Regions from separate parts of the Roseibium sp. HPY-6 genome, predicted to be linked through region 2. Evidence: predicted binding sites of a transcription regulator. Region 2 holds the regulator's gene; each other region holds the start of a gene.
What was found. Region 2 encodes PhoB, which activates phosphate uptake and scavenging genes when phosphate is short. Its sites were predicted from a motif close to TGTCATNNANCTGTCAT; they were not measured.
Positions count from the first base shown of each region.

Region 1: ABVF61_RS05600 (choice-of-anchor I family protein) is a predicted target of PhoB. The motif match lies at 2,141-2,157, and genes of this name have one in related genera.
Region 3: ABVF61_RS17510 (BtaA family protein) is a predicted target of PhoB. The motif match lies at 7,917-7,933, and genes of this name have one in related genera.

Region 1 is NZ_JBEWCD010000001.1:1,156,603-1,166,538, reverse strand. It holds gene ABVF61_RS05600 (choice-of-anchor I family protein) at 1-1,967, opposite strand, end outside; gene ABVF61_RS05595 (hypothetical protein) at 2,623-2,988, opposite strand; gene ABVF61_RS05590 (RNA polymerase sigma factor) at 3,434-3,913, shown strand; gene ABVF61_RS05585 (glutathione S-transferase family protein) at 3,955-4,767, opposite strand; gene kce (3,5-dioxohexanoate:acetyl-CoA acetone transferase) at 4,791-5,729, opposite strand; gene ABVF61_RS05575 (branched-chain amino acid ABC transporter permease) at 5,739-6,761, opposite strand; gene ABVF61_RS05570 (branched-chain amino acid ABC transporter permease) at 6,758-7,624, opposite strand; gene ABVF61_RS05565 (ABC transporter ATP-binding protein) at 7,719-8,429, opposite strand; gene ABVF61_RS05560 (ABC transporter ATP-binding protein) at 8,416-9,144, opposite strand; gene ABVF61_RS05555 (ABC transporter substrate-binding protein) at 9,211-9,936, opposite strand, start outside.
Region 2 is NZ_JBEWCD010000002.1:1,426,162-1,436,097, forward strand. It holds gene ABVF61_RS17980 (ATP-binding protein) at 1-1,032, shown strand, start outside; gene ABVF61_RS17985 (substrate-binding domain-containing protein) at 1,514-2,551, shown strand; gene pstC (phosphate ABC transporter permease subunit PstC) at 2,633-4,105, shown strand; gene pstA (phosphate ABC transporter permease PstA) at 4,105-5,454, shown strand; gene pstB (phosphate ABC transporter ATP-binding protein PstB) at 5,466-6,263, shown strand; gene phoU (phosphate signaling complex protein PhoU) at 6,295-6,993, shown strand; gene phoB (phosphate regulon transcriptional regulator PhoB) at 7,064-7,762, shown strand; gene ABVF61_RS18015 (GcrA family cell cycle regulator) at 7,863-8,399, opposite strand; gene ABVF61_RS18020 (aspartate aminotransferase family protein) at 8,927-9,936, shown strand, end outside.
Region 3 is NZ_JBEWCD010000002.1:1,316,507-1,326,442, forward strand. It holds gene ABVF61_RS17470 (YqhA family protein) at 1-100, shown strand, start outside; gene ABVF61_RS17475 (cell wall hydrolase) at 120-1,322, opposite strand; gene ABVF61_RS17480 (NUDIX hydrolase) at 1,608-2,591, opposite strand; gene ABVF61_RS17485 (tyrosine phosphatase family protein) at 2,608-3,114, opposite strand; gene ABVF61_RS17490 (YfbR-like 5'-deoxynucleotidase) at 3,170-3,832, opposite strand; gene ygfZ (CAF17-like 4Fe-4S cluster assembly/insertion protein YgfZ) at 3,857-4,747, opposite strand; gene ABVF61_RS17500 (dihydroorotase) at 4,924-6,255, shown strand; gene ABVF61_RS17505 (L,D-transpeptidase) at 6,619-7,830, shown strand; gene ABVF61_RS17510 (BtaA family protein) at 7,987-9,249, shown strand; gene ABVF61_RS17515 (class I SAM-dependent methyltransferase) at 9,270-9,923, shown strand.

The sequences.
Region 1 (9,936 bases), on a different contig from region 2:
GTTTCCTGGGTGCGCACGCCGTCCGGATCGTCCGGGGTGAACGTGCCCGAGCGGTTGCCGTTCAGGAACACGTCCGACACGCCGAACACGTTCGACTCGGTTGCCACGATCTGCGCCTGGATGGCATCCGTGATGGCGTCGATTTCCGGGTCGATCAAGCCTTCGGCATTGAGGTCCGCCACGCCCTGGTCATCGGTGGCATAGGCACCGGAGACGTCTTCGTCGTAGCTGTCGGCAATGATGTTGCCGTCTGCATCGAAGTCGACAACCAGGCGGCCGACATACTTGTAGTTGCCATCCGTGTTCACGACGGCCGTCGTGGTGCCGCCGGCATTGGTGATGAACTGCGGGTACTCGCCCTGATCGCTGTCGCCGTCGCGGATACGGTCATTGTCGTCGAAGAGGCGGGTGTTGGAGCCGCCGGCAACGATAATGTCGACATTCTCCAACCGTGCGGCAAGCGATTGTTCGATGCTGATCTGCTGCATGTGGCTCAGCAGGATGACCTTGTTGAGGTCCGGATTGTCGCTTAGGAGCTGGTTCACTTCGGCCTGGATGATGGCCGCGAGGGCATCCAGTTCCTCGTCCGTCGGTGTGCCGCTGGCCCAGGCCGGGGAAATGCCGAGGTCATCGCCGGGGCTTGAGATGGAGCGGATCGTCGGAACAGTCGCACCGATGATGGCAATCTTCTCGCCATTGACGTCGGAAATGGAAGACGAGGTGACCACATTCTGGAGCGTCGCCGTGTCCTGACCGCCTGCGGTTGCCAGCGGCGCCAGGTTCGGATCGGTGGAGAAGTCCAGGTTTGTGGAGAGATACGGGAAGAGGGCGCCGGCAAAGTCGGCACCTTCCAGATCCGTTCCGACAAACTCGCTGCCTGTAAAGCCGCCCGCCGCGGAACCGTCGATCAGCCCGGCAAGCAATCCGGTGCCCAGATCGAATTCGTGGTTGCCGAGGGCGATGGCCTGAACGCCCAGCTCATTCTGGATCTGGATGTCGGCGATGCCCTGTGATCCGAAAACGGCCGCGGATGCATCGAAGAACAGGCCCGGAATAATCGCGTCACCGGAGCTGAGCGTGAGGGTGTTGTCGGCGACCCCATCGTCGCCGAGGTCTTCGGCGCGCAAGGCGTTCAGAACACCGGACAGGTTGTCGATGTTGTTGATCGTTGCGGCATTGGCTTCCTGATCGGCAAAATGAAGAAGCTCAAGCGTGAACACTTCCGGCGAAGGAGCAACGGCGCTGATCGATTGATCCCTGAATTCCAGAAATTCGAAATTGACGTAAGTGTCGGTACCGTCCTTGTTGTTTCGCAAGTCTCGGACCGTTCCTGCAACCAGATCGATTTCGTAGTCAGCAAGATTTCCGGAGAAAACGAGCGTATCGATGCCTTCGCCGCCATCGGAGAAGTCGTCACCCTTGCCGCCTTTGGCGCGGTCGTCACCTCTTCCGCCGAATTGCTTATCATTGCCTTTGCCGCCGAAGAGCTTGTCGTTGCCGTCCAGGCCATTGATCAAGTCATCACCACCGCGGCCTTTGATAACGTTGTTTTGTCCATCACCGACGATAAGGTCGGTGAAATGAGTTCCCGTAACCTTGCGTATTCCATCAAGATCATCGTGCTCGACGGTATCGTTCGCAATGCCTTGTGTGAGAGGGATCCAGCCAAGGGACTTGTTGGAAAGCGCCGTGCCCCAGTCCTGATCGAGACGCACGTAGATACCTTCGGCTACGCTCGAGTAATCTGCCTTTTTTCGCGTGATTTCTGGGCTCGTGAGTTCGTTGAACAGGCTGGATGTTTCACTGAACGGCGATGTCTGGCTAAGTGACTGTGAACTCGAGTAGCTGGACATATTCGAATTCAGTTTTTCGATTGCTTCTTCGAGCGCTTTTTGATTCTCACTCGTTTCTTCGTCTTTGCCGTTTGCTTTGATTAGCGACCCATCTGACCCGTAGTGATAACTCATAATTGTCCCTCACCCCTAAATTTGAGCGTAATTCTGTCGGAGGGGATGCAATCTGCGAGTGACTCTGACGGGTGGAAGTTTGTAAAAAAAGGAAAAAAGCCACCTAAAAATAACTCGTTTGATCCCCAAAAAAGCGTAGGCTGCGGGTCGTAACAGCGTTTTTTGACAAGTTAATGAATGGTTAATGACAGAAAAAATCAGAAGCGATTTGATGCTTAGGGTGCTAATTTTTTTCGTAATTTAGATCAATTCCTTAACTCATATTGATGCGTTTTTAGTTCCAATCCCCAATTGGGCAATCTGTACGCTAGGGTCGCCTGAGCGGTGGTATTGGCACGAGAATGAGCATGATTGACCTTCAGGTTTCACGTGGGTCTCAATAGAGCGCTGATAGAAATCAATGTGATTAGACGACTAAATTTGGGACTGGAATTGAGGCCTTGAGACACGTGTTTTGTCGGAGTCCGTCGGTCTCAGCGCGCGTTTGCGCTTTAGGCCGCGCAATTCGAACGAGGCAAAAAAGAAAGGCCACGCGCGGTGCGTGGCCCTTTCTTTGGTCGACAGCTTTCCAAAGGGTTATGCTGTCAATTGGTGGCCCTATGGCCATTCGGAAGTCGCGGACTGCAACGTGTGCACCCGCTGTGACTTAGTTGGTTCAACGAAGTGCGCGTGCGTTGTCAGCCTGCTGGCGGCGAACAGAAACCGGAGTGTTGCCATTGAGATCGCCATATGCCTGGTCTGCATAGTCGGCGAAGACACCGGCGTCAGTTTTCACACCACGATTTGCAGAGCGAAGCTGGCTGCTGTTGACGTTGCGCTGGCTGTTGGTGAAGAACACCGGCTCAGAACCGTTGGAGTCGCCATAAAGGCCGCCAAAGTCGATCGCGTTGGCTGTACCGACGAACGCACCGGAAGCAAAGACAGCGGCGATCAGGGAAGAGATGACTTTTTTGTTTGTACGCATAATAATTCTCCTTGTTGAGTATTCCAGAATGGAAGAGATGCCGATCTGATGTTTCATGTCTGCATCTCGATTACAGCATAAGAACGTCTGATAGAGATGTTGGTTCCGAAATTTTTAGAAAAAAGTTTACGCTTTATAATATAAATAAAAAAATTAGATCGTTTTTTGAATTTTATGGCGATTTCTTTGAGAAATATATTTTGTGATATTTATCACTCTTCAAATTTTACTTTATTTTGTGATTTTATATCTTGATGTCGCCATTGGCGTTGAAGTTGAGTGTCGTCGCCCCGGAAAACAAAAAATATTGCTTTCAAATCCGGATGTTAGGGATGTTGGATTTTTGAAGATCACTACAAGTAACATTTGCGTAGAGTGACGCGTGATCGGTGTAGTTCATCGCGAACTATCAACTCGTCATGAACTTCCTTTGAAATATCTAAAACACGCTGATGATAATCATTAGATGCGGGTCATCGAAACAGTCACCAGGGAGGGCGAGATGACCCGTCATGAAGATCGCTTTGCAAAAGACCTGCAATCCGAGATCCCGCATCTGTGGCGTTTTGCCAGATCCATTTCCAATTCCTCTGAAGCCGCTGACGATTTGATGCAGACCGCGCTCGAGCGCGCCCTAAGGAACAAGCATCAGTATGTTGCCGGGACGAAGCTTAGGAGCTGGCTCTTCGCCATTGTGCGCAATGCCCAGCTGGATGAGTTCCGCAAAGTCGAGCGCAGGGGGCATCACGTTCCGATCGAGGAGTGGTACCAGGACGCTCAGTTTGCACCTGCACAGGAAAAGCACGTTGAACTTGGCGATGTCGCCAAAGGTATCGAAGGTCTACGGCCCGAAGAACGGGACGTTCTTGAGCTTTGTGTTTTTTCCGACATGTCCCACGACCAGATCGCCAGCCAGATGGGCGTCGCTGTGGGAACCGTCAAGAGCCGCCTTTCACGCGCACGCCAGGCTCTGGCAGCCTGACAGACGCGGAAAGTCCAAGACAACGGTCGGGGCGGCTGCATTCAGCTGCCAAGACTTCCGAAGGTGCGGATATCGGTACCTTCGGACCGGCGCTGCGATGTGTAGTCAGCAAACGCGCCCGTCAAGACCTCATTCTGCCAGTCAAGAAGCGCTTCCTTGTAGCTTTGACGTTCAGAAAATCTTTCAAACCAGGCTTTCAGATGAGGCGTGCGTTCAAACGGCCAGCCCATAAGACTGAACCGGTGGACATTCGGCATCCAGGCGATGTCAGCCAAACCAAATGTATTTCCTGACAAGAACCTGCGGCCATCGCTCAACAGATCATCGAGCCGTTTGAAAGCCTTGTCCGTGCGGGTTACCACTGCGTCTATTCTCGATTTTTCAAATCCTGATGCGAAGTCCCGGCGAAACTGCTTCAGCCACTCGTTCCGGTGCTTCTGCTGAAAGGCATCAAAACTTTCTTTGTCGCTTCTTTCAACGCCGCGAAACAGAAACTCGAATGTCGCCAGCTTCAGATCTGCCTGCGCATCGTCGGCCATCGCCAGAAGCTCGGCGGATGCAGAAGCGGAAAGCTCCGAGGCAGAACCTGCAATCTGCTGAATGATGTCGACGCTTTCTATGAAAAGACGTCCATTGTCGACAAACGCCGGGACCAGGCCATTCGGATGGATCGCGTGGTATTCGGGCGTCGCATGCTCGTCCTTTGCCAGATCGATCAGATGGCTGGTGTAGTCCTTGCCGGTCTCGGCAAGCACGATGCGCACCCTCTGCGAACAGCTCGACATCGGTGCGTGCCACAGGTGCAGGCCCTGAAGATCTTTAAGGCTCCGGTCTCCCGGTTCAATCTCAGGCATGGTGTCCTTTCTCCTTGATACGCTCAGAATGCGACCCGGTCGCCGCCTTTGAGGTCGAGCATTTCCCGTGCCTCGTCGGCCGTGGCAACTTCGCAGCCAAGATCCTCGACAATCCGCCGGATCTTGGTGACCTGTTCGGCGTTGGATTTCGCCAACTGACCGCGGGCGATCATGAGACTGTCTTCCAGACCGACCCTCAGGTTGCCACCCATCTGACTCGCGGTTGTCGCAAACGGCATCTGCGCGCCGCCGGCGCCGAGGACCGACCACTGATAGTCATCGCCGAACAACCTGTCGGCCGTCCGCTTCATGAAAATTAGGTTGTCGATGTCGGGGCCGATGCCACCAAGGATGCCGAAAATGAACTGGATAAAAACGGGTGCTTTGAACAACCCGGCATCCATACAGAATTTCAGATTGTAAAGATGCCCGACATCGTAGCACTCGTGTTCGAACTTTACGCCGTGCGCGCCTCCGAGCTCGGTTGCTACATAACGGATATCGGCAAAGGTATTGCGGAAAATATAACCCTCCGAATTGCGGATATAGGCTTCTTCCCAGTCGTATTTGTACTCTTTGATCCGGTCGGCGATCGGATGGAAGGAGAAGTTCATCGATCCCATGTTCAAAGAACACATTTCAGGCGACGCCCATTTGGCCGGCGCGATGCGTTCTTCCATGGTGTTGACCAGACTGCCGCCGGTGGAAACGTTCACGACCGCGTCCGTCGCCTGCTTGATTACCGGCAGGAAGGCCTTGAAATGGTCCGGTGCAATGGAAACCGAGCCATTTTCCGGGTTGCGCGCATGCAGGTGCAAAATGGACGCGCCTGCCTTGGCGGCTTCGATGGCCTGATCGGCTATGTCTTCGGCGGTAAAGGGAAGTGCGTCTGACATGGTGGGCGTATGGATCGCCCCTGTTACGGCGCAAGTTATGATCGTTTTTTTCTTTTTGCGAGCCAATGCCGCCTCCTAATCATCCGATTTTTGTTTTTCGACCTGCCTGGAGAGGGGGAATAGTTCGAGCCCGGTTCTGGCCCTGACAAAACCCCAGATGCCTTGAGGTGCCTTGAGCATCACGACGATAGCAACGAGCCCAAGGATCAGGAGATAGGTGGTGCCAAGATCGGCGAGCGTTTCGCGCAGCAGAAAGAAAACGATCACGCCGATGATGGGTCCTTCAAGCGTGCCTATGCCGCCAATGACAACAATGAAGATGACGAATGCCGTCCAGTCGTTCACGCTGAATGCGGCGTCCGGCGAAATCCTCAGCTTCTGAAGGAATATCAGGGCGCCGGTCGAGGCCGTCAGTCCGGCGGTGATGACGTAGACGACGAATTTATGGCGCCAGATATCAATGCCGAAACTGTTGGATGCGGTTTCACTGTCGCGGATCGCGGTCAGCGCAAGTCCGTTACGCGAACGCAGGAGCAGGTAGATGGCCGCCAGCACGATGACCGCCATGCCCAGCGCGAGCCAATAGGTGGTTGCCTCGCGCATGGAACGACTGGAGGCCATGGAGCGGACGATAGCGACCGGAAGGCTAGTGCCGGATCCGCCACCAAGCGCGGACACCTGCGCAAAACTTAGCCGAAAGACTTCAGCAATCACCCAGGTGCCGATCGCAAAATAGGCGCCGCGCAGGCGGAAAATGAGGAAGGCGACGGGGACGGCCACCAAAGCCCCGAGCAGGCCCGCTAGCGGGATTGCGGCGAGCGGAGACAGTCCGGCAAAAATCGCGAGCGCGAACAGCATATAGCCGCCGAAACCGACAAAGGCCTGTTGTCCAACGCTGACGAGACCCGCATATCCGGCAAGCAGGTTCCACAGGCAGGCCAGCGACAGATAGAGGAAGATCTCGCTCATCAGCCGCATGTCAGCCCTGCCGGCCCACCAGGGAGCTGCGATCAGTGCCACAAGGCACACCACGCCGAGAACAGCTGCGGTTCTGCTTGCCCGGGAAGACCTTGAAATGGTGTAGGTTTGCGCGTTCATCCGTCAATCCGTGGAAACAGGCCGCGTGGCTTTACCGCGAGCACGATCAGGAAGGCGATGTGGCCGGCCAGAAGCTGCCAGCCCGGGTTGATCTGGGCGCCGATGTTCTGGCTGACACCGAGAATGATGCCGCCGATCAGCGTGCCCCACAGATTGCCCAAACCGCCAATGATCACGGCTTCAAATCCGAAGATCAGCCGCCCAGGGCCTATGGAAGGGTCGAAACTCGTCCGGATACCAAGAAAGACGCCGGCAACGGCGACGACCGCCAATGAAAGCGCCATCGCCAGACCGAAGACATGCGCCTTGTTCAGGCCCATCAGCTGGGCGATGTCCTGCTTGTCCGAAACAGCGCGGAACGCACGACCGAGAGCCGTCTGGTAGAAAATCCATTGAAGGCCGGCGATGACGGCGACCGAAACGGCAAACATGACGAGGGGAAGGACGCCGACATTCAGTCCGCCGGGAAGGGCAACACTTGCCGTTTCGATCGGGCCTGCATTCATCTTTTGCGGGTCGGCGGAATAGACTTCGAGCAGGCCGTTTTGAATGATGACCGAAAGTCCGAACGTGACCAGAAGAGGTGGCAGGATATCATCGCCAAGGGTCTGATTGAGAATGCCGCGCTGAAGCACATAGCCGATCCCGGCCATAACCGGAACGACGATAGCGAGCGTCAGCAGCGGATTTATGCCAAGCGCGGTCGTTGTTGAAAGCGCGAGAAAGGCAGCCAGAACGATGAAATCGCCATGCGCGATATTGACCAGCCGCATCACGCCGAAAATCAGCGACAAGCCGGCCGCAAACAGAGCATAGAGGCCTCCCAGAAGCACGCCTTGAACAATGGCATTGATCCAGTCCATTCTAGTTGCCTTTCGGGTAGGGCGAAGACGCGGGATTGCCGATTGGAAATTGCCGGTGCGGCGGTGTCGTTGTGGTCATCTTCCGATCCATGCGTCAGACTCCGAAATAGGCAGCACTGATCTGTTCCCGGGACAGTTCATTCGAACGGCCTTCAAGCGAGATCCTGCCTTCCTGCATGCAATAGACCCTGCCAGCGACGCTGAGAGCCTTGGCAATGTCCTGCTCAACGATAATGGCGCTCATGCCTTCACCGATGATGTCCGGCAGCGCTTCGTAGATCGACTTGATGATGATGGGCGCAAGGCCCAGGCTGATCTCGTCAAAGAGGATGAGCTCCGGGTTCGACATCAGCGCGCGCCCGATGGCGACCATTTGTTGCTGGCCGCCGGACAGGGCCGTTGCCGGCACGGCGCGTCTTTCCTTCAGAACGGGAAACAGCTGAAAGACCTTTTGCAGGTCCCATGGACCCTTTCGGTTCATCTGGCCACCGATAACGAGGTTTTCCTCGACCGAGAGAGACTGGAACAGCTGACGGCCCTCGGGCACCATCGCAATGCCCAGTTTCGCGATCTGGTCGGCCCGGGAAGCGCCGATCGGCTGATTGCGAAAGCTCACCATGCCGTTTCCGTTGGGCAGCAGCCCGGTAATCGAGCGCATCAATGTTGTCTTGCCAGCGCCATTGGCGCCGATGATCGCAATCACTTCACCTCTATCAATGGATACATCGACGCCGAAAAGAGCCTGAATGTCCCCGTAGTGCGCATCAAGAGCGCGTGTTGACAAAAGCGGGTCAGACATCGGCATCGACCCCCATATAGATCTCTTGAACTTCGCGGCTGGCCATCGTTTCCTTCGGGGCGCCGTCCGCGATCTTGCGGCCAAAATCGACTACGATGAGCCGGTCGGCCACCGACAGCAGGGCGTGGACGATGTGCTCGATCCAGATGATGGATATGCCGGTCGACCGGATCGTATTGATGGTCTGAACCAGCGCGTGGCACTCGCCTTCGGTCAAACCGCCTGCGATTTCGTCCAGCAGGAGCAACTTCGGCTGCGCGCAAAGAGCTCTTGCCAATTCCAGGCGTTTCCGGCCCAGCAGTGTGAGCGAACCGGAGACATCATTCGCCTTGTCGATCAAGCCCGTCAGCTGCAACATTTCAAGGCAGTGTTTGTCCGCCATTGCCGACGGCAATTTTGCGCCGTGAGTTGCGGCGACCAGAACGTTTTCGAAAACGGTCATGTTGCTGAACGGTTGGGGTATCTGAAAGGACCGCGCTATGCCGAGACGACATCTTTTCGCGGCCGACATGCGCGTAACGTCGGCGCCATTGAACAGTATCTGTCCATGGTCTGCCCGAACCGTGCCGGTGATCAGATTGAACATGGAGGTTTTGCCGGCGCCGTTCGGTCCGATCACGCCGAGCGCTTCGCCTTGGGCCAGCTGATAGGAGAGCTCGTCGGCGACGGTTATCGCGCCGTAAGCTTTCGAAAGGTCCTTGAGTTCAAGAACGAGCGCCATGGATATCCCTTGACTGAATGGTCCGGAGCTGGTGCACGACGTCGGTCGCCGTGCACCAGCGGTGCATTACGACAGCAGTTTCAGTTCACCTGTTGTGGGGATCTCAGGTGCGCTGTGATTGGACGTAATGACCAGTTCCATGCCGTTTGCCCCCTTCTGCCACTGCCCGGCGACAAGCGGTGTCTTGGAGACGTTTTTCACCGGGCCGAAGCCCCAGTTGACGTGCCCGACAACAGTTGGAAGGTCGGTTGCCTGTATGGCTTCCAGCGTTGCGTTGGGGTCGTCCAGGTCTGCGCTGCGCTTGATGACATCGGCAGTTACCTCAAAGAGCGCGTGCTTGAACCCGATCGGCTGCGTCCAGGGCCGGCCTGACGCATTCACGTAGCCGTCGGCGAGTTGCCTGGCGCTTTCCCCTGTCAGGGAAGATGAGAACGGGTGGTCCGGTGTCCACCAGATTTCGGAGGTGAGCCCGTCACCGCGCTCACCGAGTGATTCAATGACCGACGGGAACAAAAGAGCCTTGCCGATTGTGACCACCTTTGGCTGGAATCCCTGCTGTGCCGACTGGGACCAGAAGGTGGCGAAGTCCGGCGGGATCATGTTGCCGGTGACGATCTCGCAGCCAGCTTCCTTGAACGCGGAGATCTGGGACGAGAAATCGTCTGTCAGGGGTTGATACCTGCCCGGATCGGTCAGTTCGAAACCGCTTCCGATCAGCGCAGGCGGGAAACCGACCTTGTCGTCGCCCCAGGCGTTGCCGTCCGCATCGTTCGGGAACAGGCCGCCGACCGT
Region 2 (9,936 bases):
CGCGGCATCACGCGTTATGTCAATGCACAGGCGTTGGCCACCTATGACGGCGTGAAACCGGGGGATCCGCTGTCTTTCTCCCTGCGTGCCCCCTCTCTGCTGGAGGCGTTTGACCGTGTGTGCAATTCTGGTGGCGCTGAACGGATCAGCTGGATTGAAAAAGTCCCGACCGAGACTTGGTACGAAGCTCACATTGCGCCCATCTACATGCCAGGTTCGAGTGCGCAGGGCCGCTCCAACCCGCTGCCTGATTTCATTCTTGTTGTTATTCAGGATCTGACCGAAAACCGGCGTCTGGAGCGCATGAGAACCGACTTCGTCGCAAACGCCAGCCATGAATTGCGCACGCCTCTTGCGTCTTTGACCGGCTTCATCGAGACCCTTCAGGGGCCTGCGCGCAACGATCCGGAGGCTCAGGACCGGTTCCTGTCGATCATGCTGGATCAGGCCGGACGAATGCGCCGGCTGATCGACGATATCCTGTCTTTGTCCAGGATCGAGCTGAAGGCGCATGTTCGCCCTGCTTCGATTGTCGATCTTGCTGAGATCATTCGTCATACGTCTGACGCACTGTCCCCGCTGGCCAGGGACATGGACGTGAAGATTCGCATCGATTTGCCTAAAACGGCCGTTCGGTTGAGAGGCGACAGGGATGAGCTTATACAGGTCGTTGAAAATCTGGTTGAAAACGCCCTGAAATACGGCAGCTCCGGAAACTTTGTCGATGTGGGTCTGAGTGCACAAGTGGATGATCTGAATGCTGCGTCGTGGGTGTTGTCTGTCCGTGATTATGGTGAGGGCATACCAAGCGAACATCTTCCGCGGCTCACGGAAAGATTTTACCGGGTGGACGTGGAATCAAGCCGTGCACTGAAGGGGACAGGCCTCGGACTCGCGATTGTAAAACACATCCTGACTCGGCATCGCGCACGTCTGGAGGTCGAGAGCGAGCCGGGTGAGGGAGCCACATTCAGGGTCCGTCTGCCTGCGCTCGAGCAATCCGACGAGCAGGAAGAAACAGCATCTGCATGACGAGCCGCAGTGAAGTGATCGTCTTGAAGGCTTGCCGTGAAACGCGATTGTTTTCTTCGCCAAGCGATTAAAACTGTTTCAAGAGACCGTTTGCCGAGAGATTGCCAAACCCTGTCACGGGATCTTGTTCTGAATATCTCTTTTGATGATCGGGAAGCGCCGGCGCAGTGTTCTGACAAGTGGAGCGTCCATTTCCTTTGATGCATGGCCGCAGCCTGAAGCGATCTGAACTAACTCGACGTCAGTGTGATTCCGCAACCTGCAACCGTTGCGTCAGTGTAACATTCATGCAGGCCCGACTTTGACACAAAACAGTCAAGAAAACAAAATTATCTATATTTTTCAATAATTTAAATTGTCACAAAACTGAGAAGAAACTGTCATAGAACTCTCATCCAGCGGGCCTAGTTTCCCGGCATCACACGTGCATCTCGTGTTCGGTGATCCTCTACAAACCTTGACATTCAAAGGGAGTGGTCAAGTGAAATTTACGACCCTCGTAAGCGCAACGGCTCTCGCTGTTGCTTCCACTGCATTCGTTGGCGCAGCTCAGGCTCGTGACCAGGTTCAGGTTGCAGGTTCTTCTACAGTTCTTCCGTACGCTTCCATCGTTGCTGAAGCTTTTGGCGAAAACACCGACTTCCCGACACCTGTCGTTGAGTCCGGTGGTTCTTCCGCAGGCCTGAAGCGCTTCTGTGAAGGTGTTGGCGAAAACACCATCGACGTTGCCAACGCTTCCCGCAAGATCCGCGAAAAAGAAATCAAGGCATGTGCCGAAGCTGGTGTCAAAGACATCATCGAAGTGCGCATCGGCTATGATGGAATCGTGTTCGCGTCTCAAAAAGACGGTCCTGCTTTCACAGCTTTCGAACCGGTTGACGTTTTCAACGCGCTCGGCGCTAAAGTTCTGAAGGACGGCGAGATCGTCGACAACCCTTACAACAAGTGGTCTGAGTTCAACTCTGAACTGCCGGATGTCGACATTGCGGCCTTCATTCCGGGCACAAAGCACGGCACACGTGAAGTCTTCGAAGAGAAGGTTCTGGCTGTTGGTTGTGAAGAGTCCGGTGCCCTGAAGGCAATGATGGATGGTGGCATGTCCGAGGACGATGCTGAAGACGCCTGCATCGCAGTCCGTCGCGACGGCAAGTCCGTTGACATCGACGGTGACTACACCGAGACGCTTGCCCGCATCGACACCAACTCGAACGGCATCGGTGTCTTTGGTCTCGCATTCTATGAGAACAACACCGACAAGCTGAAAGTCGCCACCATGAGCGGCATTGCTCCGTCCACCGAGACGATCGCTTCCGGCGAGTATCCGGTTTCCCGTCCGCTGTACTTCTATATCAAGAAGGCACATATCGGCGTGATCCCGGGCCTGAAAGAGTACGCTCAGTTCTTCATCGCTGACGAAATTGCTGGTCCGCAGGGCCCGCTGGCTCAGTATGGCCTGGTATCCGATCCGGAACTGGCAGCTGTTCAGGCGTCCGTCGCCAACGAAGAGACAATGAAGTAATCGAGCCCTCGCTCGATCGACGGGGCGGCATATTCCGCCGCCCCTTTTCTTTTCGATTTTCGTTTTTATCCGGGGGAGCAAATGCCTTTGTTCTGGCTCATCTTGATCGTGCTTGCCATCGCTGGGGTGGGGTACGTTCTGGGGCGGTCGCGGGCCATGTCCAGTGCTGGGGGAGAGCTGTCAGCTCTGCATTCCCTACCGTCCTATTACGGGGCAAACGTAGCAATGAAGGTGGTTGTCCCTGCCTTTCTGCTCCTCATTGTATGGCTGCTCGCGCAGCCATTTTACGTTAACAACGTCATTTCCGGTATGATCCCTGAAACGTCGATCGCAGAAGGATCGTCCCGCGGGCTTGTTCTTGCCGAGGTACGCCGCGCTGCGAGAGGCCTCGACAACGCTGTTGCAACGGGCGCGATGACCGAGCAATTCGCGCGCAATGCCCGTGCCGACTTCGCGGACATAAGCACGCGTCTCAGAGATGCTGGGCAGATCGTTACATCCGAGATCACGCAGCCGATCCTACGGGCCGCACAGCGGTATCGCATTCTGAATGCGACCGGCAATCTGATCATGTCGATTGCGGTCATTCTGGTCGCACTTTTCGCGGCATTCTGGGCTATCCGGGAAACCAATGCCGAGTTCAGGGCGCGAAACGTCGTTGAACAGGGCGTCAAGGCAATCCTCATTGCGGCGGCGTCTATCGCCATCCTGACCACCATCGGGATCGTGTTGTCTCTGGTGTTCAACACCTGGGAGTTTTTCAGACTATATCCCGCCTCCGACTTCTTCTTCGGCCTGACTTGGTCGCCGAGTTTCTCCGGGCGCGGAAGCTCGTCCCAGCTTGGCATCCTGCCGCTGCTCTGGGGCACCCTCTATATTTCGATCGTCGCGCTCCTCGTTGCCGTCCCGATCGGCCTTTTCGCGGCGGTATACCTGTCCGAATACGCAGGACCCAAGGTGCGCGCCGTCGCCAAGCCGCTGCTTGAGGTGCTGGCCGGTATCCCGACAATCGTTTATGGCCTTTTCGCGCTTCTGACCGTAGGCCCGCTGCTCTTGTCCGTCTTTGGTAATGAGGGCCTCGGAATCATGCAGGCGGGAACGGCGGTCATGACCGCGGGCCTCGTCATGGGTATCATGCTGATCCCGTTTGTGAGCTCGCTGTCGGACGACATCATCAACGCTGTGCCCCAGGCAATGCGCGACGGGTCCTACGGTCTTGGAGCAACCAAGTCCGAAACGGTGCGCCAGGTAATCCTGCCGGCGGCGCTTCCCGGGATCGTGGGTGCGATCCTGCTGGCGGCCTCACGTGCGATCGGTGAAACGATGATCGTGGTCCTCGGTGCCGGTGCGGCTGCGCGCCTCAGCCTCAATCCGTTCGAGGCCATGACAACCGTCACCGCCAAGATCGTCAGTCAGCTGACCGGAGATGCAGACTTTGCGTCGCCTGTCGCGCTGGTTGCCTTCGCGCTTGGCATGACACTCTTCGTGATAACCCTGGGTCTCAATATTGTCGCACTCTATATCGTGCGCAAATACCGGGAGCAGTATGACTGATGACCGACGCAACACTTCCTCCCGAGACATCCGCATCGCCGGCGAAAGCTCCGATGCAGCCGAAGTCGCTCTACGCGCTTGATGATCTGACACGCAAACGCAACGCTGCTGAGAAGCGCTTTCAGGCTTACGGCATTGGAGCGATTGCGATCGGGCTGTTCTTTCTTGTCGTTTTGGCCTACGCGATCATCTCGCAGGGATTTCCGGCTTTCTCGCGCACGGTCGTTGAAGTTGAGTTCACTCTGACGCAGGAACAGTACGACGCTGCCGAAGGCACGCTGTTCAAGACAAGGGCCTACGAGGAAATCTTCATCAATGCGCTGACCGGCCAGCTCCAGGAAAGCGGTATTGAAACACCCGTGGAACCCGAAGCCATCGAGCGCATCGTCGGCAAGCCGGGTGGTACGATCCGCGAGTTTTTCCGGGAAAATGAGGACCAACTGGGCCAACCGGTCAGGTTCGACCTTGCAGCATCCTCAAGGGTAGACGGTTATATGAGCGGTCGTATCACCCGTGAAGGCATGACCGACAGCCGCTTTCTGATGAAATCGGATCTGGACGTCGTTGATAATCTTGTCGAGGCTGGCGTCATCAAGACCGTTTTTAACTGGCCTTTCATCACCGGTGCGGACGCCGGTGTGGACAATGCCGCAGCGGCGGGCATCGGCGCTTCGGTGATCGGGTCTTTCTTCATGATGCTGGTGGTTCTGTTTTTGTCGCTTCCGATAGGCGTGGCCGCCTCCATCTATCTTGAAGAATTCGCACCGCAGAACAGGTTCACGGATCTGATTGAGGTGAATATCTCGAACCTGGCGGCCGTTCCTTCTATCGTTTTCGGTATTCTGGGTCTGGCGGTCTTCATCCAGTTCATGCATTTGCCTCAATCTGCGCCGCTGGTCGGCGGCTTGGTCCTGACGCTGATGACGCTGCCGACGATCATTATCTCCACGCGCGCTTCGCTGAAGGCGGTTCCGCCAAGCATCCGGGACGCAGCACTCGGTGTTGGCGCTTCCAAGATGCAGGCGATCTTCCATCACGTGCTGCCGCTGGCGATGCCCGGCATTCTGACCGGAACCATTATCGGGCTGGCACAGGCACTGGGCGAAACGGCACCGCTGCTTCTGATCGGTATGGTCGGGTTCGTCGCGCGCGGTTACCCGGATGGCTTCATCGCCGGCTTCACCGAGCCGAATTCGGCAATGCCTGCACAGATCTACACCTGGGCGGCGCGGTCCGATCTCGCGTTTACTGAGAAAGCTTGGGGTGGAATTATCGTCCTCCTGATCTTCCTCCTCTCAATGAACATTCTCGCGATCATCCTGCGCCGCAGGTTTGAACGCCGCTGGTAAGGATTGATGCGATGAACGAGATGCCGAGTATTGAACAGGCGAACGAAATGACCGAGAGCAAAATATCCGCAAACAAGGTTCAGGTCTTTTATGGCGATACACATGCCATCAAGGACGTGGACATTGAAATCCAACCGCGTTCGGTGACGTCTTTCATCGGCCCGTCCGGCTGCGGCAAGTCGACCTTCCTGCGCACGATCAACCGCATGAACGACACGATTGATATCTGCCGCGTGGAAGGATCGATCAAGATCGACAACGAAGATATCTACGACCCCAAAGTCGATCCGGTGCAGCTTCGGGCGAAGGTCGGGATGGTTTTCCAGAAACCGAACCCGTTCCCGAAGTCGATCTACGACAACATCGCCTATGGTCCGCGTATCCACGGTCTCGCCCGCAATAAGGCGGAACTCGACGACATAGTGTCCTCGAGCCTCCAGAAAGCCGGCCTTTGGGAAGAGGTGAAAAATCGTCTGGACGAGCCCGGAACGGGAATGTCCGGTGGGCAGCAGCAACGTCTGTGCATCGCGCGCGCCATTGCGGTCAGCCCGGAAGTGATCCTGATGGACGAACCTTGCTCGGCCCTTGACCCGATTGCCACGGCAAAGGTCGAGGAGTTGATCGATGAGCTGCGTGAGAATTACACCATTGTCATCGTGACGCATTCCATGCAGCAGGCGGCGCGTGTTTCTCAGCGTACAGCTTTTTTCCACCTGGGTATTCTGGTTGAAGAAGGTCCGACGGAGGACATCTTCACAAATCCGAAAGACAAGCGCACTCAGGATTACATTACTGGCCGCTTCGGCTAAGCGGTTTTCCGAAATCGGAAAGGGACACAGGATGTCTGAACACATTGTCTCGGCATATGACGAGGAACTGACGGAAATGGCCGGTAAGGTCGCCGAAATGGGTGGCCTCGCGGAACGCGCCTTTGCCGACGCGGTCGCAGCTCTTGTTTCTCAGGATCACGAACTCGCCAAGACCACTGTCGCAAACGACGAACGGCTCGATACGCTGCACCAGGCGGTTGAGGCAAAATTGATCGAAATGATCGCGCGCCGTCAGCCCATGGGGCAGGACCTTCGCGAAATCACCGCGGCAAGCCGCATCGCCAACGATCTTGAGCGAGTTGGTGATCTGGCGAAAAACGTCGCCAAGCGCGCGATTGCGATCGACAGCAATCTGCAATCGAAGAAGCTGGCGATCGGCGTTGAACACATGACGGAACTCGCGCTCGGCCAGCTAAAGCTGGTACTCGACGCCTACACGCAACGCGACGCGGAAGCAGCTCGCCGGGTGCAGGAGGCCGATGCTGAAGTCGACGCCATCTACACGTCCCTGTTCCGTGAACTGCTGACTTATATGATGGAAGATCCGCGCGTGATCACTCAATGCGTGCACCTGTTGTTCTGCGCCAAGAACATCGAGCGCATCGGTGACCATGCAACCAATATTGCGGAAAACGTCTACTACATGGTCACCGGCGAACGGCTTCCCGAAGACCGTGAAAAGCTTGATGAAACAACAAGTGCTGGCTAAGCACTGAAAGACTGCGGGACTCTTTCGGCCGGCATGCGTGTGCCGGCCGGTAATATCGGAGCGTGAACGAATGCCGAAAGTGCTGATCGTTGAAGACGAAGAACCGCTCAGCCTTCTCTTGAGATACAATTTGGAAGCGGAAGGGTACCAGGTCGAATCCTGTGTCCGTGGAGACGAAGCCGAAATCCGCCTGCGGGAGAGCCTGCCGGATCTGCTCCTGCTGGACTGGATGCTTCCCGGGCTCTCCGGAATTGAACTGTGCCGGCGCCTGCGGGCACGGGAAGACACCGAACGTTTGCCGATCATTATGCTCACGGCGCGCGGCGAGGAAGCAGAACGTATCCGCGGTCTGTCGACTGGTGCCGATGACTATGTCGTAAAGCCTTTTTCGGTCCCCGAGCTCATGGCAAGGGTGCGCGCAATCCTGCGCCGAGCGAGTCCGGAAGTCGTCTCCACGATGCTCAGGTCCGGTGACATTGAACTCGACCGTGAAACCCACCGTGTTCGCCGTAACACCAAGGAAATACACCTGGGGCCGACCGAGTTCCGGCTTCTTGAGTTCCTGATGACTTCCCCGGGCCGCGTGTTCTCGCGTGAACAGCTTCTGGACGGTGTCTGGGGTCACGATGTTTATGTCGATGAACGTACGGTGGATGTTCATGTTGGCAGGCTGCGCAAGGCGCTCAACAAGGGCAAGGCGAAGGATCCGATCCGGACCGTGCGTGGCGCAGGCTACGCCTTCAATGACCAGTTCTCGATTGCCAGCTGACAGGTTCTCGCGGGCAATACTTAACCGAAACCCGACGGACTTTTTGTCCAAAACAAAAAACCCGCCACAAAGGCGGGTTTTTCAATGGTTGAGGAAAATATCAGGAGGCCTGCGCAACCGTCTTTCGCTCGCGGCGCCGGTCAGCAACAGGCTGATAAGCGATCTTGCAGTGATATGCACAATAAGGAACGCCAGCATCGGAAACGCGGCCACAGAAATAGAAATCGTCCGTCGCAGGATCACCGATCGGCCACTTACAGGTCCGCTCAGTCAGCGTAAGGATCGTTGCGCGCTGAGAAATCGGAATGACCATCTCGGGCATGGGTTCCAACTCAGGCTTGATATCAGCGACAGGTGCAGGTGACGTGTCCACCTTGAGTGCCGTAGCTCCGATCATCTGCGGTTGCTGCACAGGTTTCTTTGGTGCTGCTCCTGCAGCGGGGCTGGCGGTGCGCGGCCGGCGCGGCTTTGCGCTGGAACTTGAGGTCTTTGCACGTCCGGAAAGCCCGAGCCGGTGCACCTTGCCGATCACGGCGTTGCGGGTCACACCCCCGAGTTCGCCTGCGATCTGACTTGCACTCAGGCCTTCGCTCCAAAGTTTCTTGAGCAGTTCAACCCGTTCGTTCGTCCAACTCATTGCCCGCACCCTTTAGTTCGGCCATTTGGCCATTAACCTCGTGTCAGACATGCTCTAGCATGCCTAATTTTGGCATATCTTGTGCCTCTTGGTGATGTGCCGCACGAGATCTCGTGTTTGATGAGCCAGAGGTTACAATAACGTTAATTTGTGAGGCAACCGCTTCACCCAAACCAGTTGGGGATGAGCGGACTTTTCCCCAGTTATGGTAAGGCCTTCCAGCGTTTCACGAAACGTGACTTTAAGTGCCGGCAGCAGCATTTCCATTGACAGCCAACGGTACGCGCGGTGTATAAGCATCTTGCGACGTGCCGCCTCATCGGGGCGGCACGTTGCGTTTTGGCTTGTCCGCACTCGTGAAGCGCACCGGATCAAACGGGCTCGTTTCCCGGGCAAGTGCCGCAACAGGAAACGGGAAATATCGGCCTGGGCGGTTTGGCGTTCGAGCTTGATCGATGACACCATGTAGAGAGCATTTCACCTGCCTTCAAAAGGAGGCTGGGTGCTCTGAGGAGTAAAAAGAGGTTATGTCCGCGACTGCGCTGTTTGGAAACTATGCAAGATCAAATCTGACATTTGATCATGGGGAAGGTGTCTGGCTGGTTACCAAGGACGGCCGACGATTCCTCGATTGCGGTTCCGGCATCGCAGTGAATTCCTGCGGGCACGGCCATCCGCATCTGGTCAAGACGCTTCAGGAGCAGGCAGCCAAACTCTGGCACGTCTCCAACCTTCATCAGATCCCGGACGGCGAACGTCTGGCACAGCGCCTCGTTGAGGCGACATTTGCCGACAGGGTGCTGTTTGTAAATTCGGGTGCAGAGGCGATGGAAGCTGCGATTAAATGCGCGCGGCGGTATCACTATGACAACAACGAACCCGATCGCTATCAGATCGTGACCTTCGAGGGAGCGTTCCACGGCCGGACCCTTGGAACGATTGCGGCCGGCGGCCAGGCGAAATACCTGGAAGGGTTTGGTCCCAAGGCACCGGGTTTCGACCAGGTCCCGGCAGGAGACCTGGATGCGCTCAAGGCGGTCATAGGCCCGCACACGGCGGCGCTTGCAATTGAACCGATCCAGGGTGAAGGCGGCATTCGTGAAATCCAACCGGAATTCCTGCGCGCGCTGAGGCAGCTTTGCGACGACAACGGCATCTTGCTGATCTTCGACGAGATCCAGACGGGTGTTGGACGCACTGGAAAACTCTTCGCCTACCAATGGGCCGGTGTGAGCCCGGACATCATGGCCGTCGCAAAGGGCATCGGTGGCGGCTTTCCAATGGGAGCGTGCCTAGCAACCGAGCGAACCGCTTCGGCTCTCGCTCCCGGGACCCATGGCACCACCTTCGGCGGCAACCCGCTGGCCATGACGGTTGGCAATGCGGTCCTTGATGTTGTTTTGGCGGACGGGTTTCTCGAAGAGGTGCAGAAAAAGGGCCTCAGCTTCAAGCAGAAACTGGCAGGGCTCGTCGACAGCCACCCAAAGGTACTGGATCAGGTGCGCGGCACGGGTCTCATGCTGGGGCTCAGATGCGT
Region 3 (9,936 bases), 110 kb from region 2:
TTCGCAGATCAATCCGCTTCAGGTCGCCGCGCTGCTCGGCTTCCACCTTGTGCTGCTGGCGACCTATGTCGTGACGAACGTTTTCCGGACAAACGACTGAAGTTCAGAGGCTGGCTGGATCAGTTCCAGCCGCCGGCATACGTCTTGTAGAAAATATGCAACCCGACCTGGCCGCGCTTGGCCATGGAGCGTGCCCATCGCGGGCTCACATATGTCGCATGATAATGCGTCGAGGCATCGACCATCTTCAGGTACTGCTTGCCGTCAGATACTTCCCGTGCGAGCCGCTGTGCCGTCTTCCAGGCACCTTTGCTCGAAATACGGTCCTTGATCCCGTCGCAAGCGAAGGAGAACTGACAGCGGTTGCGCTTGTGCTTGTTCTGATAAACAACGCCACAAATTGAGTTCGGATAGGACGGGTTCTTCACGCGGTTGAGAACAACCTGAGCAACGGCAACCTGGCCTTCTTCCGTTTCACCGCGCGCTTCGAAGTAGATAGCTTCGGCGAGGCAGCGCTGTTCTTTCTTGGTTCCAACGGAAAGCGGCAGAGGTTTTTGCGCCCACCAGTGCGGGTTGTTCGGATCTTCCGGTGGCGGCAGCTCCTGCTCGTATTTTGCTGCTCCGAAGAGCGCGTTGAACGGATCCTTGGTTTCCTTGACTCTATCGGGCGCATAGGCGGAAACGAGAGAGAAACTCGCGGCAGCCGCGTTGCGGGCCATCATCACCTTTTGCAGGTCAAGCGGTCCGTCTTCCAGGAGGCCGTCTTCACGGGCCTTCGCCAGGCGGGACGATTCCTGGCTGTCGAGTGGCGTCGGCTTGACAAAAGCAACGCGCGGAAGGTCTTCGTGTTTTTTCTCGTTCGAGATAATGCTCGACATCGCATAGACATTGCCGGCTGCCCTGTCGACCATCTGGCGGTCGGGTGCCACCGTTATAAGCCGGTTGCCTTTGCCTGCCTTGTTCGTGGCGATCTCATCCGGGACATCGTTTGGCCGTGCACTCGCAAAAACGTCATCGAGGCCATAGAGCGGTCTTTTCTCCACGCCCTCTTCTGCCGAAGTGAGTGTCAGGACCGGTGTGTTGGTATAGTCGGGCACAACGGGCGTACCGAGTGCCAGCTTTGGCGTGACCCTGGTGGTAAAGTTCGCCGGCTCAAGCGCCATCATCCAGCGCGGAGACTGGTCATGCCGTGCATTGATCAGTGCGAAAATGTCCTGGTCGCCGATGGAGCCGCCAAGTCCGAAATAGAGCAGGGGGCTCGCAGCAAGCACGTATTTCAGGCGGCGCAAGTGTTCCCGGGCCGGTATAGATATCTGTGTCACTTTCGAAGAGAACCGCTTTCCATTGCGGGAAACTGGGCCAAACATACGCAGCCAACTCCAACTCGTTACACACCGCGCCTGGGCGCCGGACGACAAGCACTAACGCTCTGTAAACAGCAGCGCCGGATATCAGAATGTGCGCTTAACCTTGAAAGACCGTTAATGAGAGCGGATTTGAGGCATTTTCGCGTATTTTTTTCTACCCCGAGAGGCGTTATGGTTAATATAACAAGGCGTTAAGCTTTAATCACATGAGTTTTACTGGGGCAATTGCTTAACGAGTTCCTAACGGCCGCCAACCCTCAGGCCCGGTGCAGGGCGTTCACTCATCAACTGATGGCGGAACCGGAAGAGGGCAGCCGGGCGCCCGCCGGTTGCCGTTGATGTGGCGCCGGTCGGCTCCACCAAGTCCGCGTTTTCGACGAGCCGTCGAAAATTCTGCTTGTGCAGGTGCCGGCCGGATATGGCCTCGACCGAGGTCTGGAGCTCGGTCAGAGTAAAGACTTCCGGCATCAGTTCGAAGATCACGGGTCGATATTTCAGCTTGCCGCGCAGCCGTGAAATCGCTGTCGCCAGCACCCGGCGGTGATCGAAGCGCATCGCAACCCCCAGAAACGGCAGTGTTTCCCTTGCCAGGGCCGCCGGTCGGCCGTCGCGTTTGGCCTCGCGAAGCAATCCTGCTTCATAAAGCAGCTCGTATCGCTCAAGAGCTCTTTCTTCATCCCAGTTGGGTACTTCAAGACCGAATGCCATGCGCACACGTTCCCGGCGGCTGAGAGGTTTCGGAGGCTCACCCGCCGGTGGCGTCTCCAGCGTCCAGGCCTCAAGCGCGGGAAGGATCTCCTCGTCCAGAACCGGCGGCCTGCCGTTGCGCCAGTCCTCCCAGGGAAAATAGTCGTACCACGAGCGCCAGGCGGATTTGTGCCGTGCCAGGGTATTTTCTGAATCTGCCGTTTGACGGGTCAGTGCCAGGTATCCGACAGAGACCACATGCGGTCCCTCGTCACCGCTCACCCTGTGCCGTCCACGGTCGCCGAATGTATAAAGCTGTTCCACGTAGCCCAGGCTAAGGGCCGTCTGGCTTTCCACCCAAGTCCTGAGACCGATCTCGAAAGTCCGGTGATGGATAGGATCGAATGGACCGTAGGGCAGGTTGTCAAGTGCGTTGCTTTCAACGTCCGTCACATGCACGATCTGTGGCACGCCTTCTGAAACGGAGACGACCACCGCATTCAAACCGATCTCGATACTGGCGTGTCTGTTCGGCATGAATGCTCCTGAAAACCTATTCGATCGGCATGATGAACGGCGTGCCCTCAAAGGCATTTGCGCCGCGCCCGATGCCCCGGATGGCATCGATCATGCGGCCGTCGCGGCCAAGCAATTTGTCGGCCATCGCAACGATGCGTGCGTTGGGTGTTGCTGAAGGAGACATTTCGCGCAGCAGGTGGGCGAGCCGGTATTCATCTGCCTCGCGACTGAGAGCGCAAGCCGCCGCATAGGCGCCCGCCGTTGAGCGGCTGATCCCGGCCCAGCAATGTATCACAAGGGGGGCCTCCTGATCCCATGCCGAGACAAAAGCCAGCAAGTCTTCGACATGACTTTCGTTCGGTGGCGTCAGTCCTGCCACCTGTTCGACAATATCGTTGAAGGCGAGAAAAAGGTGATTTTCCGATTGGACGCCCGCAGGCGTGGGAACATCCATCTCGGCATTGATCAGAGTGACAACGTATTTTGCACCGGTCGCAGCGACCGTATCGTTCAGTTTTGAAAGCGAGCAAACATGCAGCATGGCAGAACCAGATTATTCGTATCTGCCGGTAAACTAGGGGTATTTGCGGTGAAGGTCACGCTTTTGCGCGTTGCCTTTTATGGTTGTTCCCAGCTTCGCGCAGCTTTTCGATCGCCTCAAAGCGCTGCATGAACTTTTCCTGTGCCACGGCAACCGGCAACGGCTTCAATCCATAGTGCAAGTCACCATTCTTGCCGGGTGCAAAACCGCGCGGACGTCCGAATATCCTGCCGGCTTCGTCCCGGTCGAAACCTGCAAGTTCGACCGCCTCGAAATAGGCGCAGATAATGTCGGCGCGCTTGGCCAGCTTTTTGATCGCAGCCGGAATGTCAGCTGGCAGCCCGAAGCGCAGGTGGATAGCGGCTTGCAGGCGTGCCTCGACCGCCTTGTAGGCCTCTCCGATCACCGCCTTGAAGGGCGAGATCATATCGCCGATTACGTATTCAGGTGCATCGTGCAACAGGACGGCGAGCCGCCAGTCAGCGGAAAGGTCCGGTTTAAGCTTTAGAGCGATGTCTTCGACAATCAGACTGTGCTCGGCGACGGAAAATGCGTGATCGCCAAATGTCTGTCCGTTCCAGCGCGCCACCCGCGCGAGCCCGTGGGCAATATCGGAGATCTCGACATCGAGCGGCGATGGATCCAGCAGGTTGAGCCGCCGGCCGGAAAGCATGCGTTGCCAAGCGCGTGGTGTTTGGTCGGAAGGGCTTTGTGGCATGGGCAACAATCAAGATAGGCAGGTTCAGTCCGCGGCGATTTGCTCCGGCAGGGCAAACGTTGCCCAACTCGGGACCCTGATCTGGATTTCAGTATCACCACAGTGGAATGGGGTGCCGTTGTCCTTGGCTTGCGCCGCCTTGTCAAGACGCAGAAGCGCCAGGCCGATGTTGCGTCCATCGCCAGCGGTTGCCGAACCAAGTTCGCCAATTGATTTGCCACCTGCCATCACAGGCGTCCCTTTGACCGGCAAAGCGCTGGAAGCTTCAACAAGAACAAACCGCTTGCGCGCCGTGCCCCGGTGCTGAACTCTGGAAACGACTTCCTGGCCGACATAACAGCCCTTTGTGAAGGATACTCCACCGAGCTGGTCGAGGTCCGCATCATGCGGAAAGATATCGGAGTACGCGTAGTCCTTGAGACCCTCCGGCACACCAGACGCAATGCGGTGCGCGTCGTAATCCTCGAGACCGACCATTTCAACGGTGCCTTTTGCATTAAACAGATCTGCCGGTCCAACAGCGCGCTCACCAAGATCCGGTAGCCGCGGGTCAGCAACTTGCAACTGGGCGCCGTTGGCTGAAACCGTCCCGTCCCAGACTGCGTGGACACCGGTGTTGTCGCCAAGCAACTCCAGCTCAACTTTTGAGCGGAGCCTGTAGAACGTCAGGCGCTTGAGGAGATCATTCGCGGTTGAGGCCGGTGCGTCGAGAAGATACCCGTCCGGTACCTTGTAGATCAGAAAGTCGAAGAGGATTTTCCCTTGCGGGGTCAACAGAGCTGCGGAGGATGCCCCGTTTGCATCTGTATCTTCAAGGTCAGCGGTCACCAGATTCTGCAGAAAGTGATGCGCTTCCTCGCCTGCAACACGGATCAGGCTTCGGTCGCTGAGGTGGGCTGTTTTAACGGTCGGCACGAGAAGCTCCCGAAAAGCTGATTGAATAAAGCACAGGTCTATGCGGCGAAATAAGTCTTTTGCCGGGGCTCGGCAAGGCCATGATTTCCTGCTGGGCATCTGGTCCTTTTCAAATCGGGCGCGTATAAGCCGGGATACGACCGCCCCCATACGATTTCATTGCCGGAGGAAACCCCATGAACGACACCTATGACCTGATCCTGAAGGGTGCAGTCGTGGTCAATCAGGACGGCGAGGGACAACGTGATGTCGCAGTCAGGGACGGCAGGATTGCGGGGATAGGCACTTTCGATCCCGCGCAGGCAGGCGAGACGATTGACTGTACCGGACTTCATGTCCTGCCGGGGGTGCTGGATACCCAGGTTCACTTCCGCGAACCGGGCCTGGACCATAAGGAAGACCTTGAATCCGGGTCACGCGCGGCGGTCATGGGTGGCGTGACATCGGTGTTTGAAATGCCGAACACCAACCCGCTCACCACAAACGAAAGCGCCCTGGCCGACAAGGTTTCCCGGGGCCATCACAGGATGCACTGCGATTTTGCATTTTGGGTTGGCGGAACGCGGGAAAACGTGAAGGACATCCCGGATCTGGAGCGTTTACCTGCTGCGGCCGGGATCAAGGTGTTCATGGGGTCCTCGACCGGAGACCTACTGGTAGAGGACGACGACGGGGTCCGGGACATTCTGTCGGCCACCCGGCGCCGTGCAGCCTTTCATTCCGAAGACGAGTTCCGTCTTCGTGAACGTCAAGGCGAAAGGGTTGAAGGCGACCCGACTTCGCATCCGGTCTGGCGCGACGAGATTGCAGCGTTGCAGTGCACGCAGCGGCTTGTCAGCATTGCCCGCGAAACCGGTGCAAAGATCCATATTCTCCATCTTTCCACGGCTGAAGAAGTCGACTACCTGATCGATCACAAGGATGTCGCGTCGATCGAAGTAACACCTCACCACCTCACCTTGACGGACGAGGCTTATTTGCGGCTGGGGACACTCGTGCAAATGAACCCGCCTGTGCGTGCCGCCCGCCATTCCGAGCGTCTCTGGTGGGGACTGCAGCAGGGCATCCTTGATATATTCGGCTCCGACCACGCACCGCATCTACTGGAAGAAAAGCAGAAGCCCTACCCTGCGTCTCCCTCTGGCATGACAGGAGTTCAAACTCTTGTTCCCATCATGCTGGACCATGTGAATGCCGGTCGTTTGAGCCTCGCCAGGTTTGTCGATATGACAAGCGCCGGTCCCGCGCGCCTTTTCCAGACGTCTCGCAAGGGCCGGATCGCCGTTGGTTATGACGCTGACTTCACGGTTGTCGATCTCAAGCGGACCGAGACCATTCGCAACGACTGGATCGCATCGAAGTGTGGTTGGACCCCCTATGACGGCAAGTCAGTGACCGGTTGGCCTGTCGGCACCATCGTGCGCGGCCAGCGGGTGATGTGGGAAGGCGAACTCTCAACGCCTTCACGCGGTGAAGCGGTCGTCTTTCAGGATGGACTGAAGTCGTAAGGCAGTTTGCCGAATGCACAAAAAGTGCGGTTTGCCTTTGTGCCTGACGCTTTCAGCGACCGTTGTGTTTGATCTCTGGTAGCTCTCGTTCCGAGACGTGGAATCCAGTCGCGGCACCATGTCGGTGTGCACGACAATGCTCGTTCGAAACTGCCGGAATGCCTTCGATGTTGAAACCAATCCGTACAATTTGTGATGTGAATAACAGCAGGAAGCTGGCTAAGGTGCGAATGTCAAATTGCAAATGGGTGAGGGAAACCAACGGGTAACCGTGTTTCCTAACCTGATCTAAAAGGGTTTTAAGTAGAGTTTTCTGCGAGCTTTAAGGGTTTAGCGTTGGAGAGCTCAGGGATGTCGTCAAAAATGTTTCAAGTTATGCGTACCCGCGGAATGGGCCTTCTGGTAACCGCCGCACTCTTTTCAGCAGGTACAGTTTCAGCGGCTATCGCCCGCGACAATGCCTCAGATGAAGCCAAGGAACCGGCAAGAGAAGCCCCGCTTCACATGCTGGTGTCCATCAACGAACAAAAGATCAAGGTCTATCGCGGCCTCGACCTGATTGAAGTGTCGCCGATTTCTTCCGGAAAGCGCGGTCACAGCACGCCCACTGGCGTGTTCTCGATCCTGGAAAAGCGCCGAAAGCACTTTTCCAACCTTTACGACAATGCGCCGATGCCGTTCATGCAGCGGCTGACATGGTCCGGTATTGCGCTGCATGTTGGCAAGCTGCCCGGGTATCCTGCGTCGCATGGCTGCATCCGACTGCCGCGCGCCTTTGCAAAGTCGCTCTATTCCATGACGGAGCGCGGCATGCACGTCGTCGTAACGCGTGACGCTGCCAACCCGCAGTCTATCCGGCACGATATTCTGCCGCAGCCTTATGTCCCGGCAACGGAGATCGCCAGCCTGTCAGGTAAGACGATTGAGGCCGATCCTGCGCTGCGCGGAGCTATTCAGCCGGCTAACCTGCAGGCTGCATTGCCGGTCGTTCAGCCGGAAAATCCACACTTCGATCGCCCGCTGCGGATGATCATCACGCCGCAAAAGCTTCCGAGCAAGATGCGTGTACTGCAGCGCCTTCTCAATCAGATGGGCTACAATGCCGGTCCGGTTGACGGCGTCGTCGGTCGCAAGACACGTGCCGCGATCCGCCTTTACCAGGAGGGTGCCGACCTGCCGGTGACCGGCCAGATCACCGACGCCCTGGTTGCGCGTATCCATAAAGAGGCAGGATACGAAAAGCCGCACAATGCAATCCTGCGTGTCCGCCGCAAATTCTCGGACATCTATTCCGCACCGGTTTCGGTCAAGAATATCGATCAGGAAATCGGCACGCATGTCTACACGGCGCTTGATTTCGAACAGGGCGACAATTCCGTCGAGTGGATTGCCGTCTCAGCCGAAGGCGAGCGTGGTGGCCAATCGGACGATCTGCTGAACCGGATCGACATGCCGGAAAAGGTTGCCAAGGAGCTTTCCAAAATGCTCACGCCGGGAACGTCTTTGACGATCACGGACCGGAGCTTCAAGCGGAATACGGGTCTGGGTACGGACTTTGTCGTCATCACCCGGTAACGGTTTGCCCCCTGACATCAAAAGACGCCCCTCGCATATTGCGAGGGGTTTTTTATTATCCGGATAAGTGCACAATATCCCCTGAACGTCACCAAAATGTCGTCTCTGTAACGTATCGCAGGGCAGTTCATTCGCGCGGCGACTCGGGAGAAAAAAATGACGCAGAGCACGCTCACAGCTTCAAAAAAACGGCTAAGCAATGCGGTTCACCGCTCCGAGGCGACGTCCCGTGAAGGCATTCTTGAGCGTCTTTTCACTTTCGCATTCAAGGGTCTGGTTTACCCCCAGATCTGGGAAGACCCGGATGTGGACATGAAGGCACTGCGCCTGACGCCGGAATCGCGGATGATCACCATCGCATCCGGTGGCTGTAACGTGATGTCTTATCTCACTGCCAATCCGGCAGAGATTACCGCCGTCGATCTGAACCGCGCCCATGTCGCACTCGGCAGACTGAAACTTGCAGCCGCCAAACACTTCCCGAACTACGAAACCTTCTACCGTTTTTTCGGTGAGGCAGACGAAAAGGCTAACGTTGCCGCTTACAACCGTTTTCTCAAGGACAACCTGGATACAGACACCATCGCTTACTGGGAAGGCCGTGATCTCGCGAACTGGGGCCGCAAGCGCATAACGCTGTTTTCGCGGGATCTCTACCACCATGGCCTTCTGGGCTATTGCATCGGCGTCGGGCATCTGGTGGCGCGGCTTTACGGCATCGATCCCAAGCACATGGTCAAGACCCGCTCTTTGGAAGAGCAGCGTACATTCTTCGACACCGCTCTGGCTCCATTGTTTGACAAACGCCTGGTACGCTGGGCTACGTCGAAGAAAATGTCCCTCTATGGTCTCGGCATACCGCCTGCGCAATATGACGCGCTCGTTTCCGCCAATGCCGATGGCGATATGTCCTCAGTGCTCAAGGATCGCCTTGAAAAACTGGCCTGCGACTTTTCGATGAAAGACAACTATTTTGCCTGGCAGGCTTTCGGGCGGGGTTATGCGCCGCAGTCTGGCGAACCGGCTGGGGAATCCGGTCCCTTGCCGCCCTATCTGAAGCGGACGCACTTTGAGGAGATCCGGCAAAGGGCAGGCCGCGTCCGGGTACTCAATCGTAACTTTACGGAACATCTTCAGTCGACCGGCGACGACAGTCTGGATGCGTATGTTCTGCTTGATGCGCAGGACTGGATGACAGATGCGCAGCTGAACGCGCTGTGGTCCGAGATCACACGCACCGCACGCCCGGGTGGCAGGGTGGTCTTCCGGACTGCAGCTGAGCCGTCACTGCTTCCTGGCCGTGTTGCTGATGAAATCCTGAGCCGCTGGACCTATGAAGAAGAGGAAAGCCTGGAACTTGGCCGACAGGATCGTTCGTCGATTTATGGCGGTTTCCATCTCTACGTCTTCAACGGTTAAATCTCGGTACGGTAGCCACAATGAGTGAGGCGGTTGAAACAGCAAAGTTGATGGACGCGGTCTATCGGTACCAGCGCCATTTTTATGATTTCACTCGCAAATATTATCTTCTGGGCAGGGATCACCTCATCAGGCAACTGCAGCCGCCGCAAAACGGTCATGTGCTGGAACTGGGATGCGGGACCGGGCGCAATCTGATCGCGGCGGCAAAGCGTTATCCGGGGGTTCGGTTCTATGGCCTGGATATTTCTAGTCACATGCTGGAGACAGCGTCCCGAAACATCGCCAAAGCGGGTTTGAGCGAGCGCATTATTCTCATTCAGGGAGACGCTGCCGACCCGGCTGCGACGGAGCCGCTGGACGTTCCTGAATTCGACCGTGTTTTCTACTCCTACACGCTTTCAATGATCCCGATCTGGCGGGAGGCACTCTCGGCTGGCGCGGAGCGCCTGAATAAGAACGGACGCATCCATGTGGTCGATTTCGGACAGCAGGGTGGACTGCCGGGCTGGTTTGCGAAGCTTCTGTTCTCGTGGCTGAAGTCGTTTCATGTCACACCCCGCGCCGACCTTGAAACCGAATTGCGCCAACTGGCTGACAATACGAACGCGGAACTCGATTTCCGGCACCTTTATCGCGGGTATGCCGATTACGCCGAGATGCGAAAGCTGTAACGGCTGGAGTAAG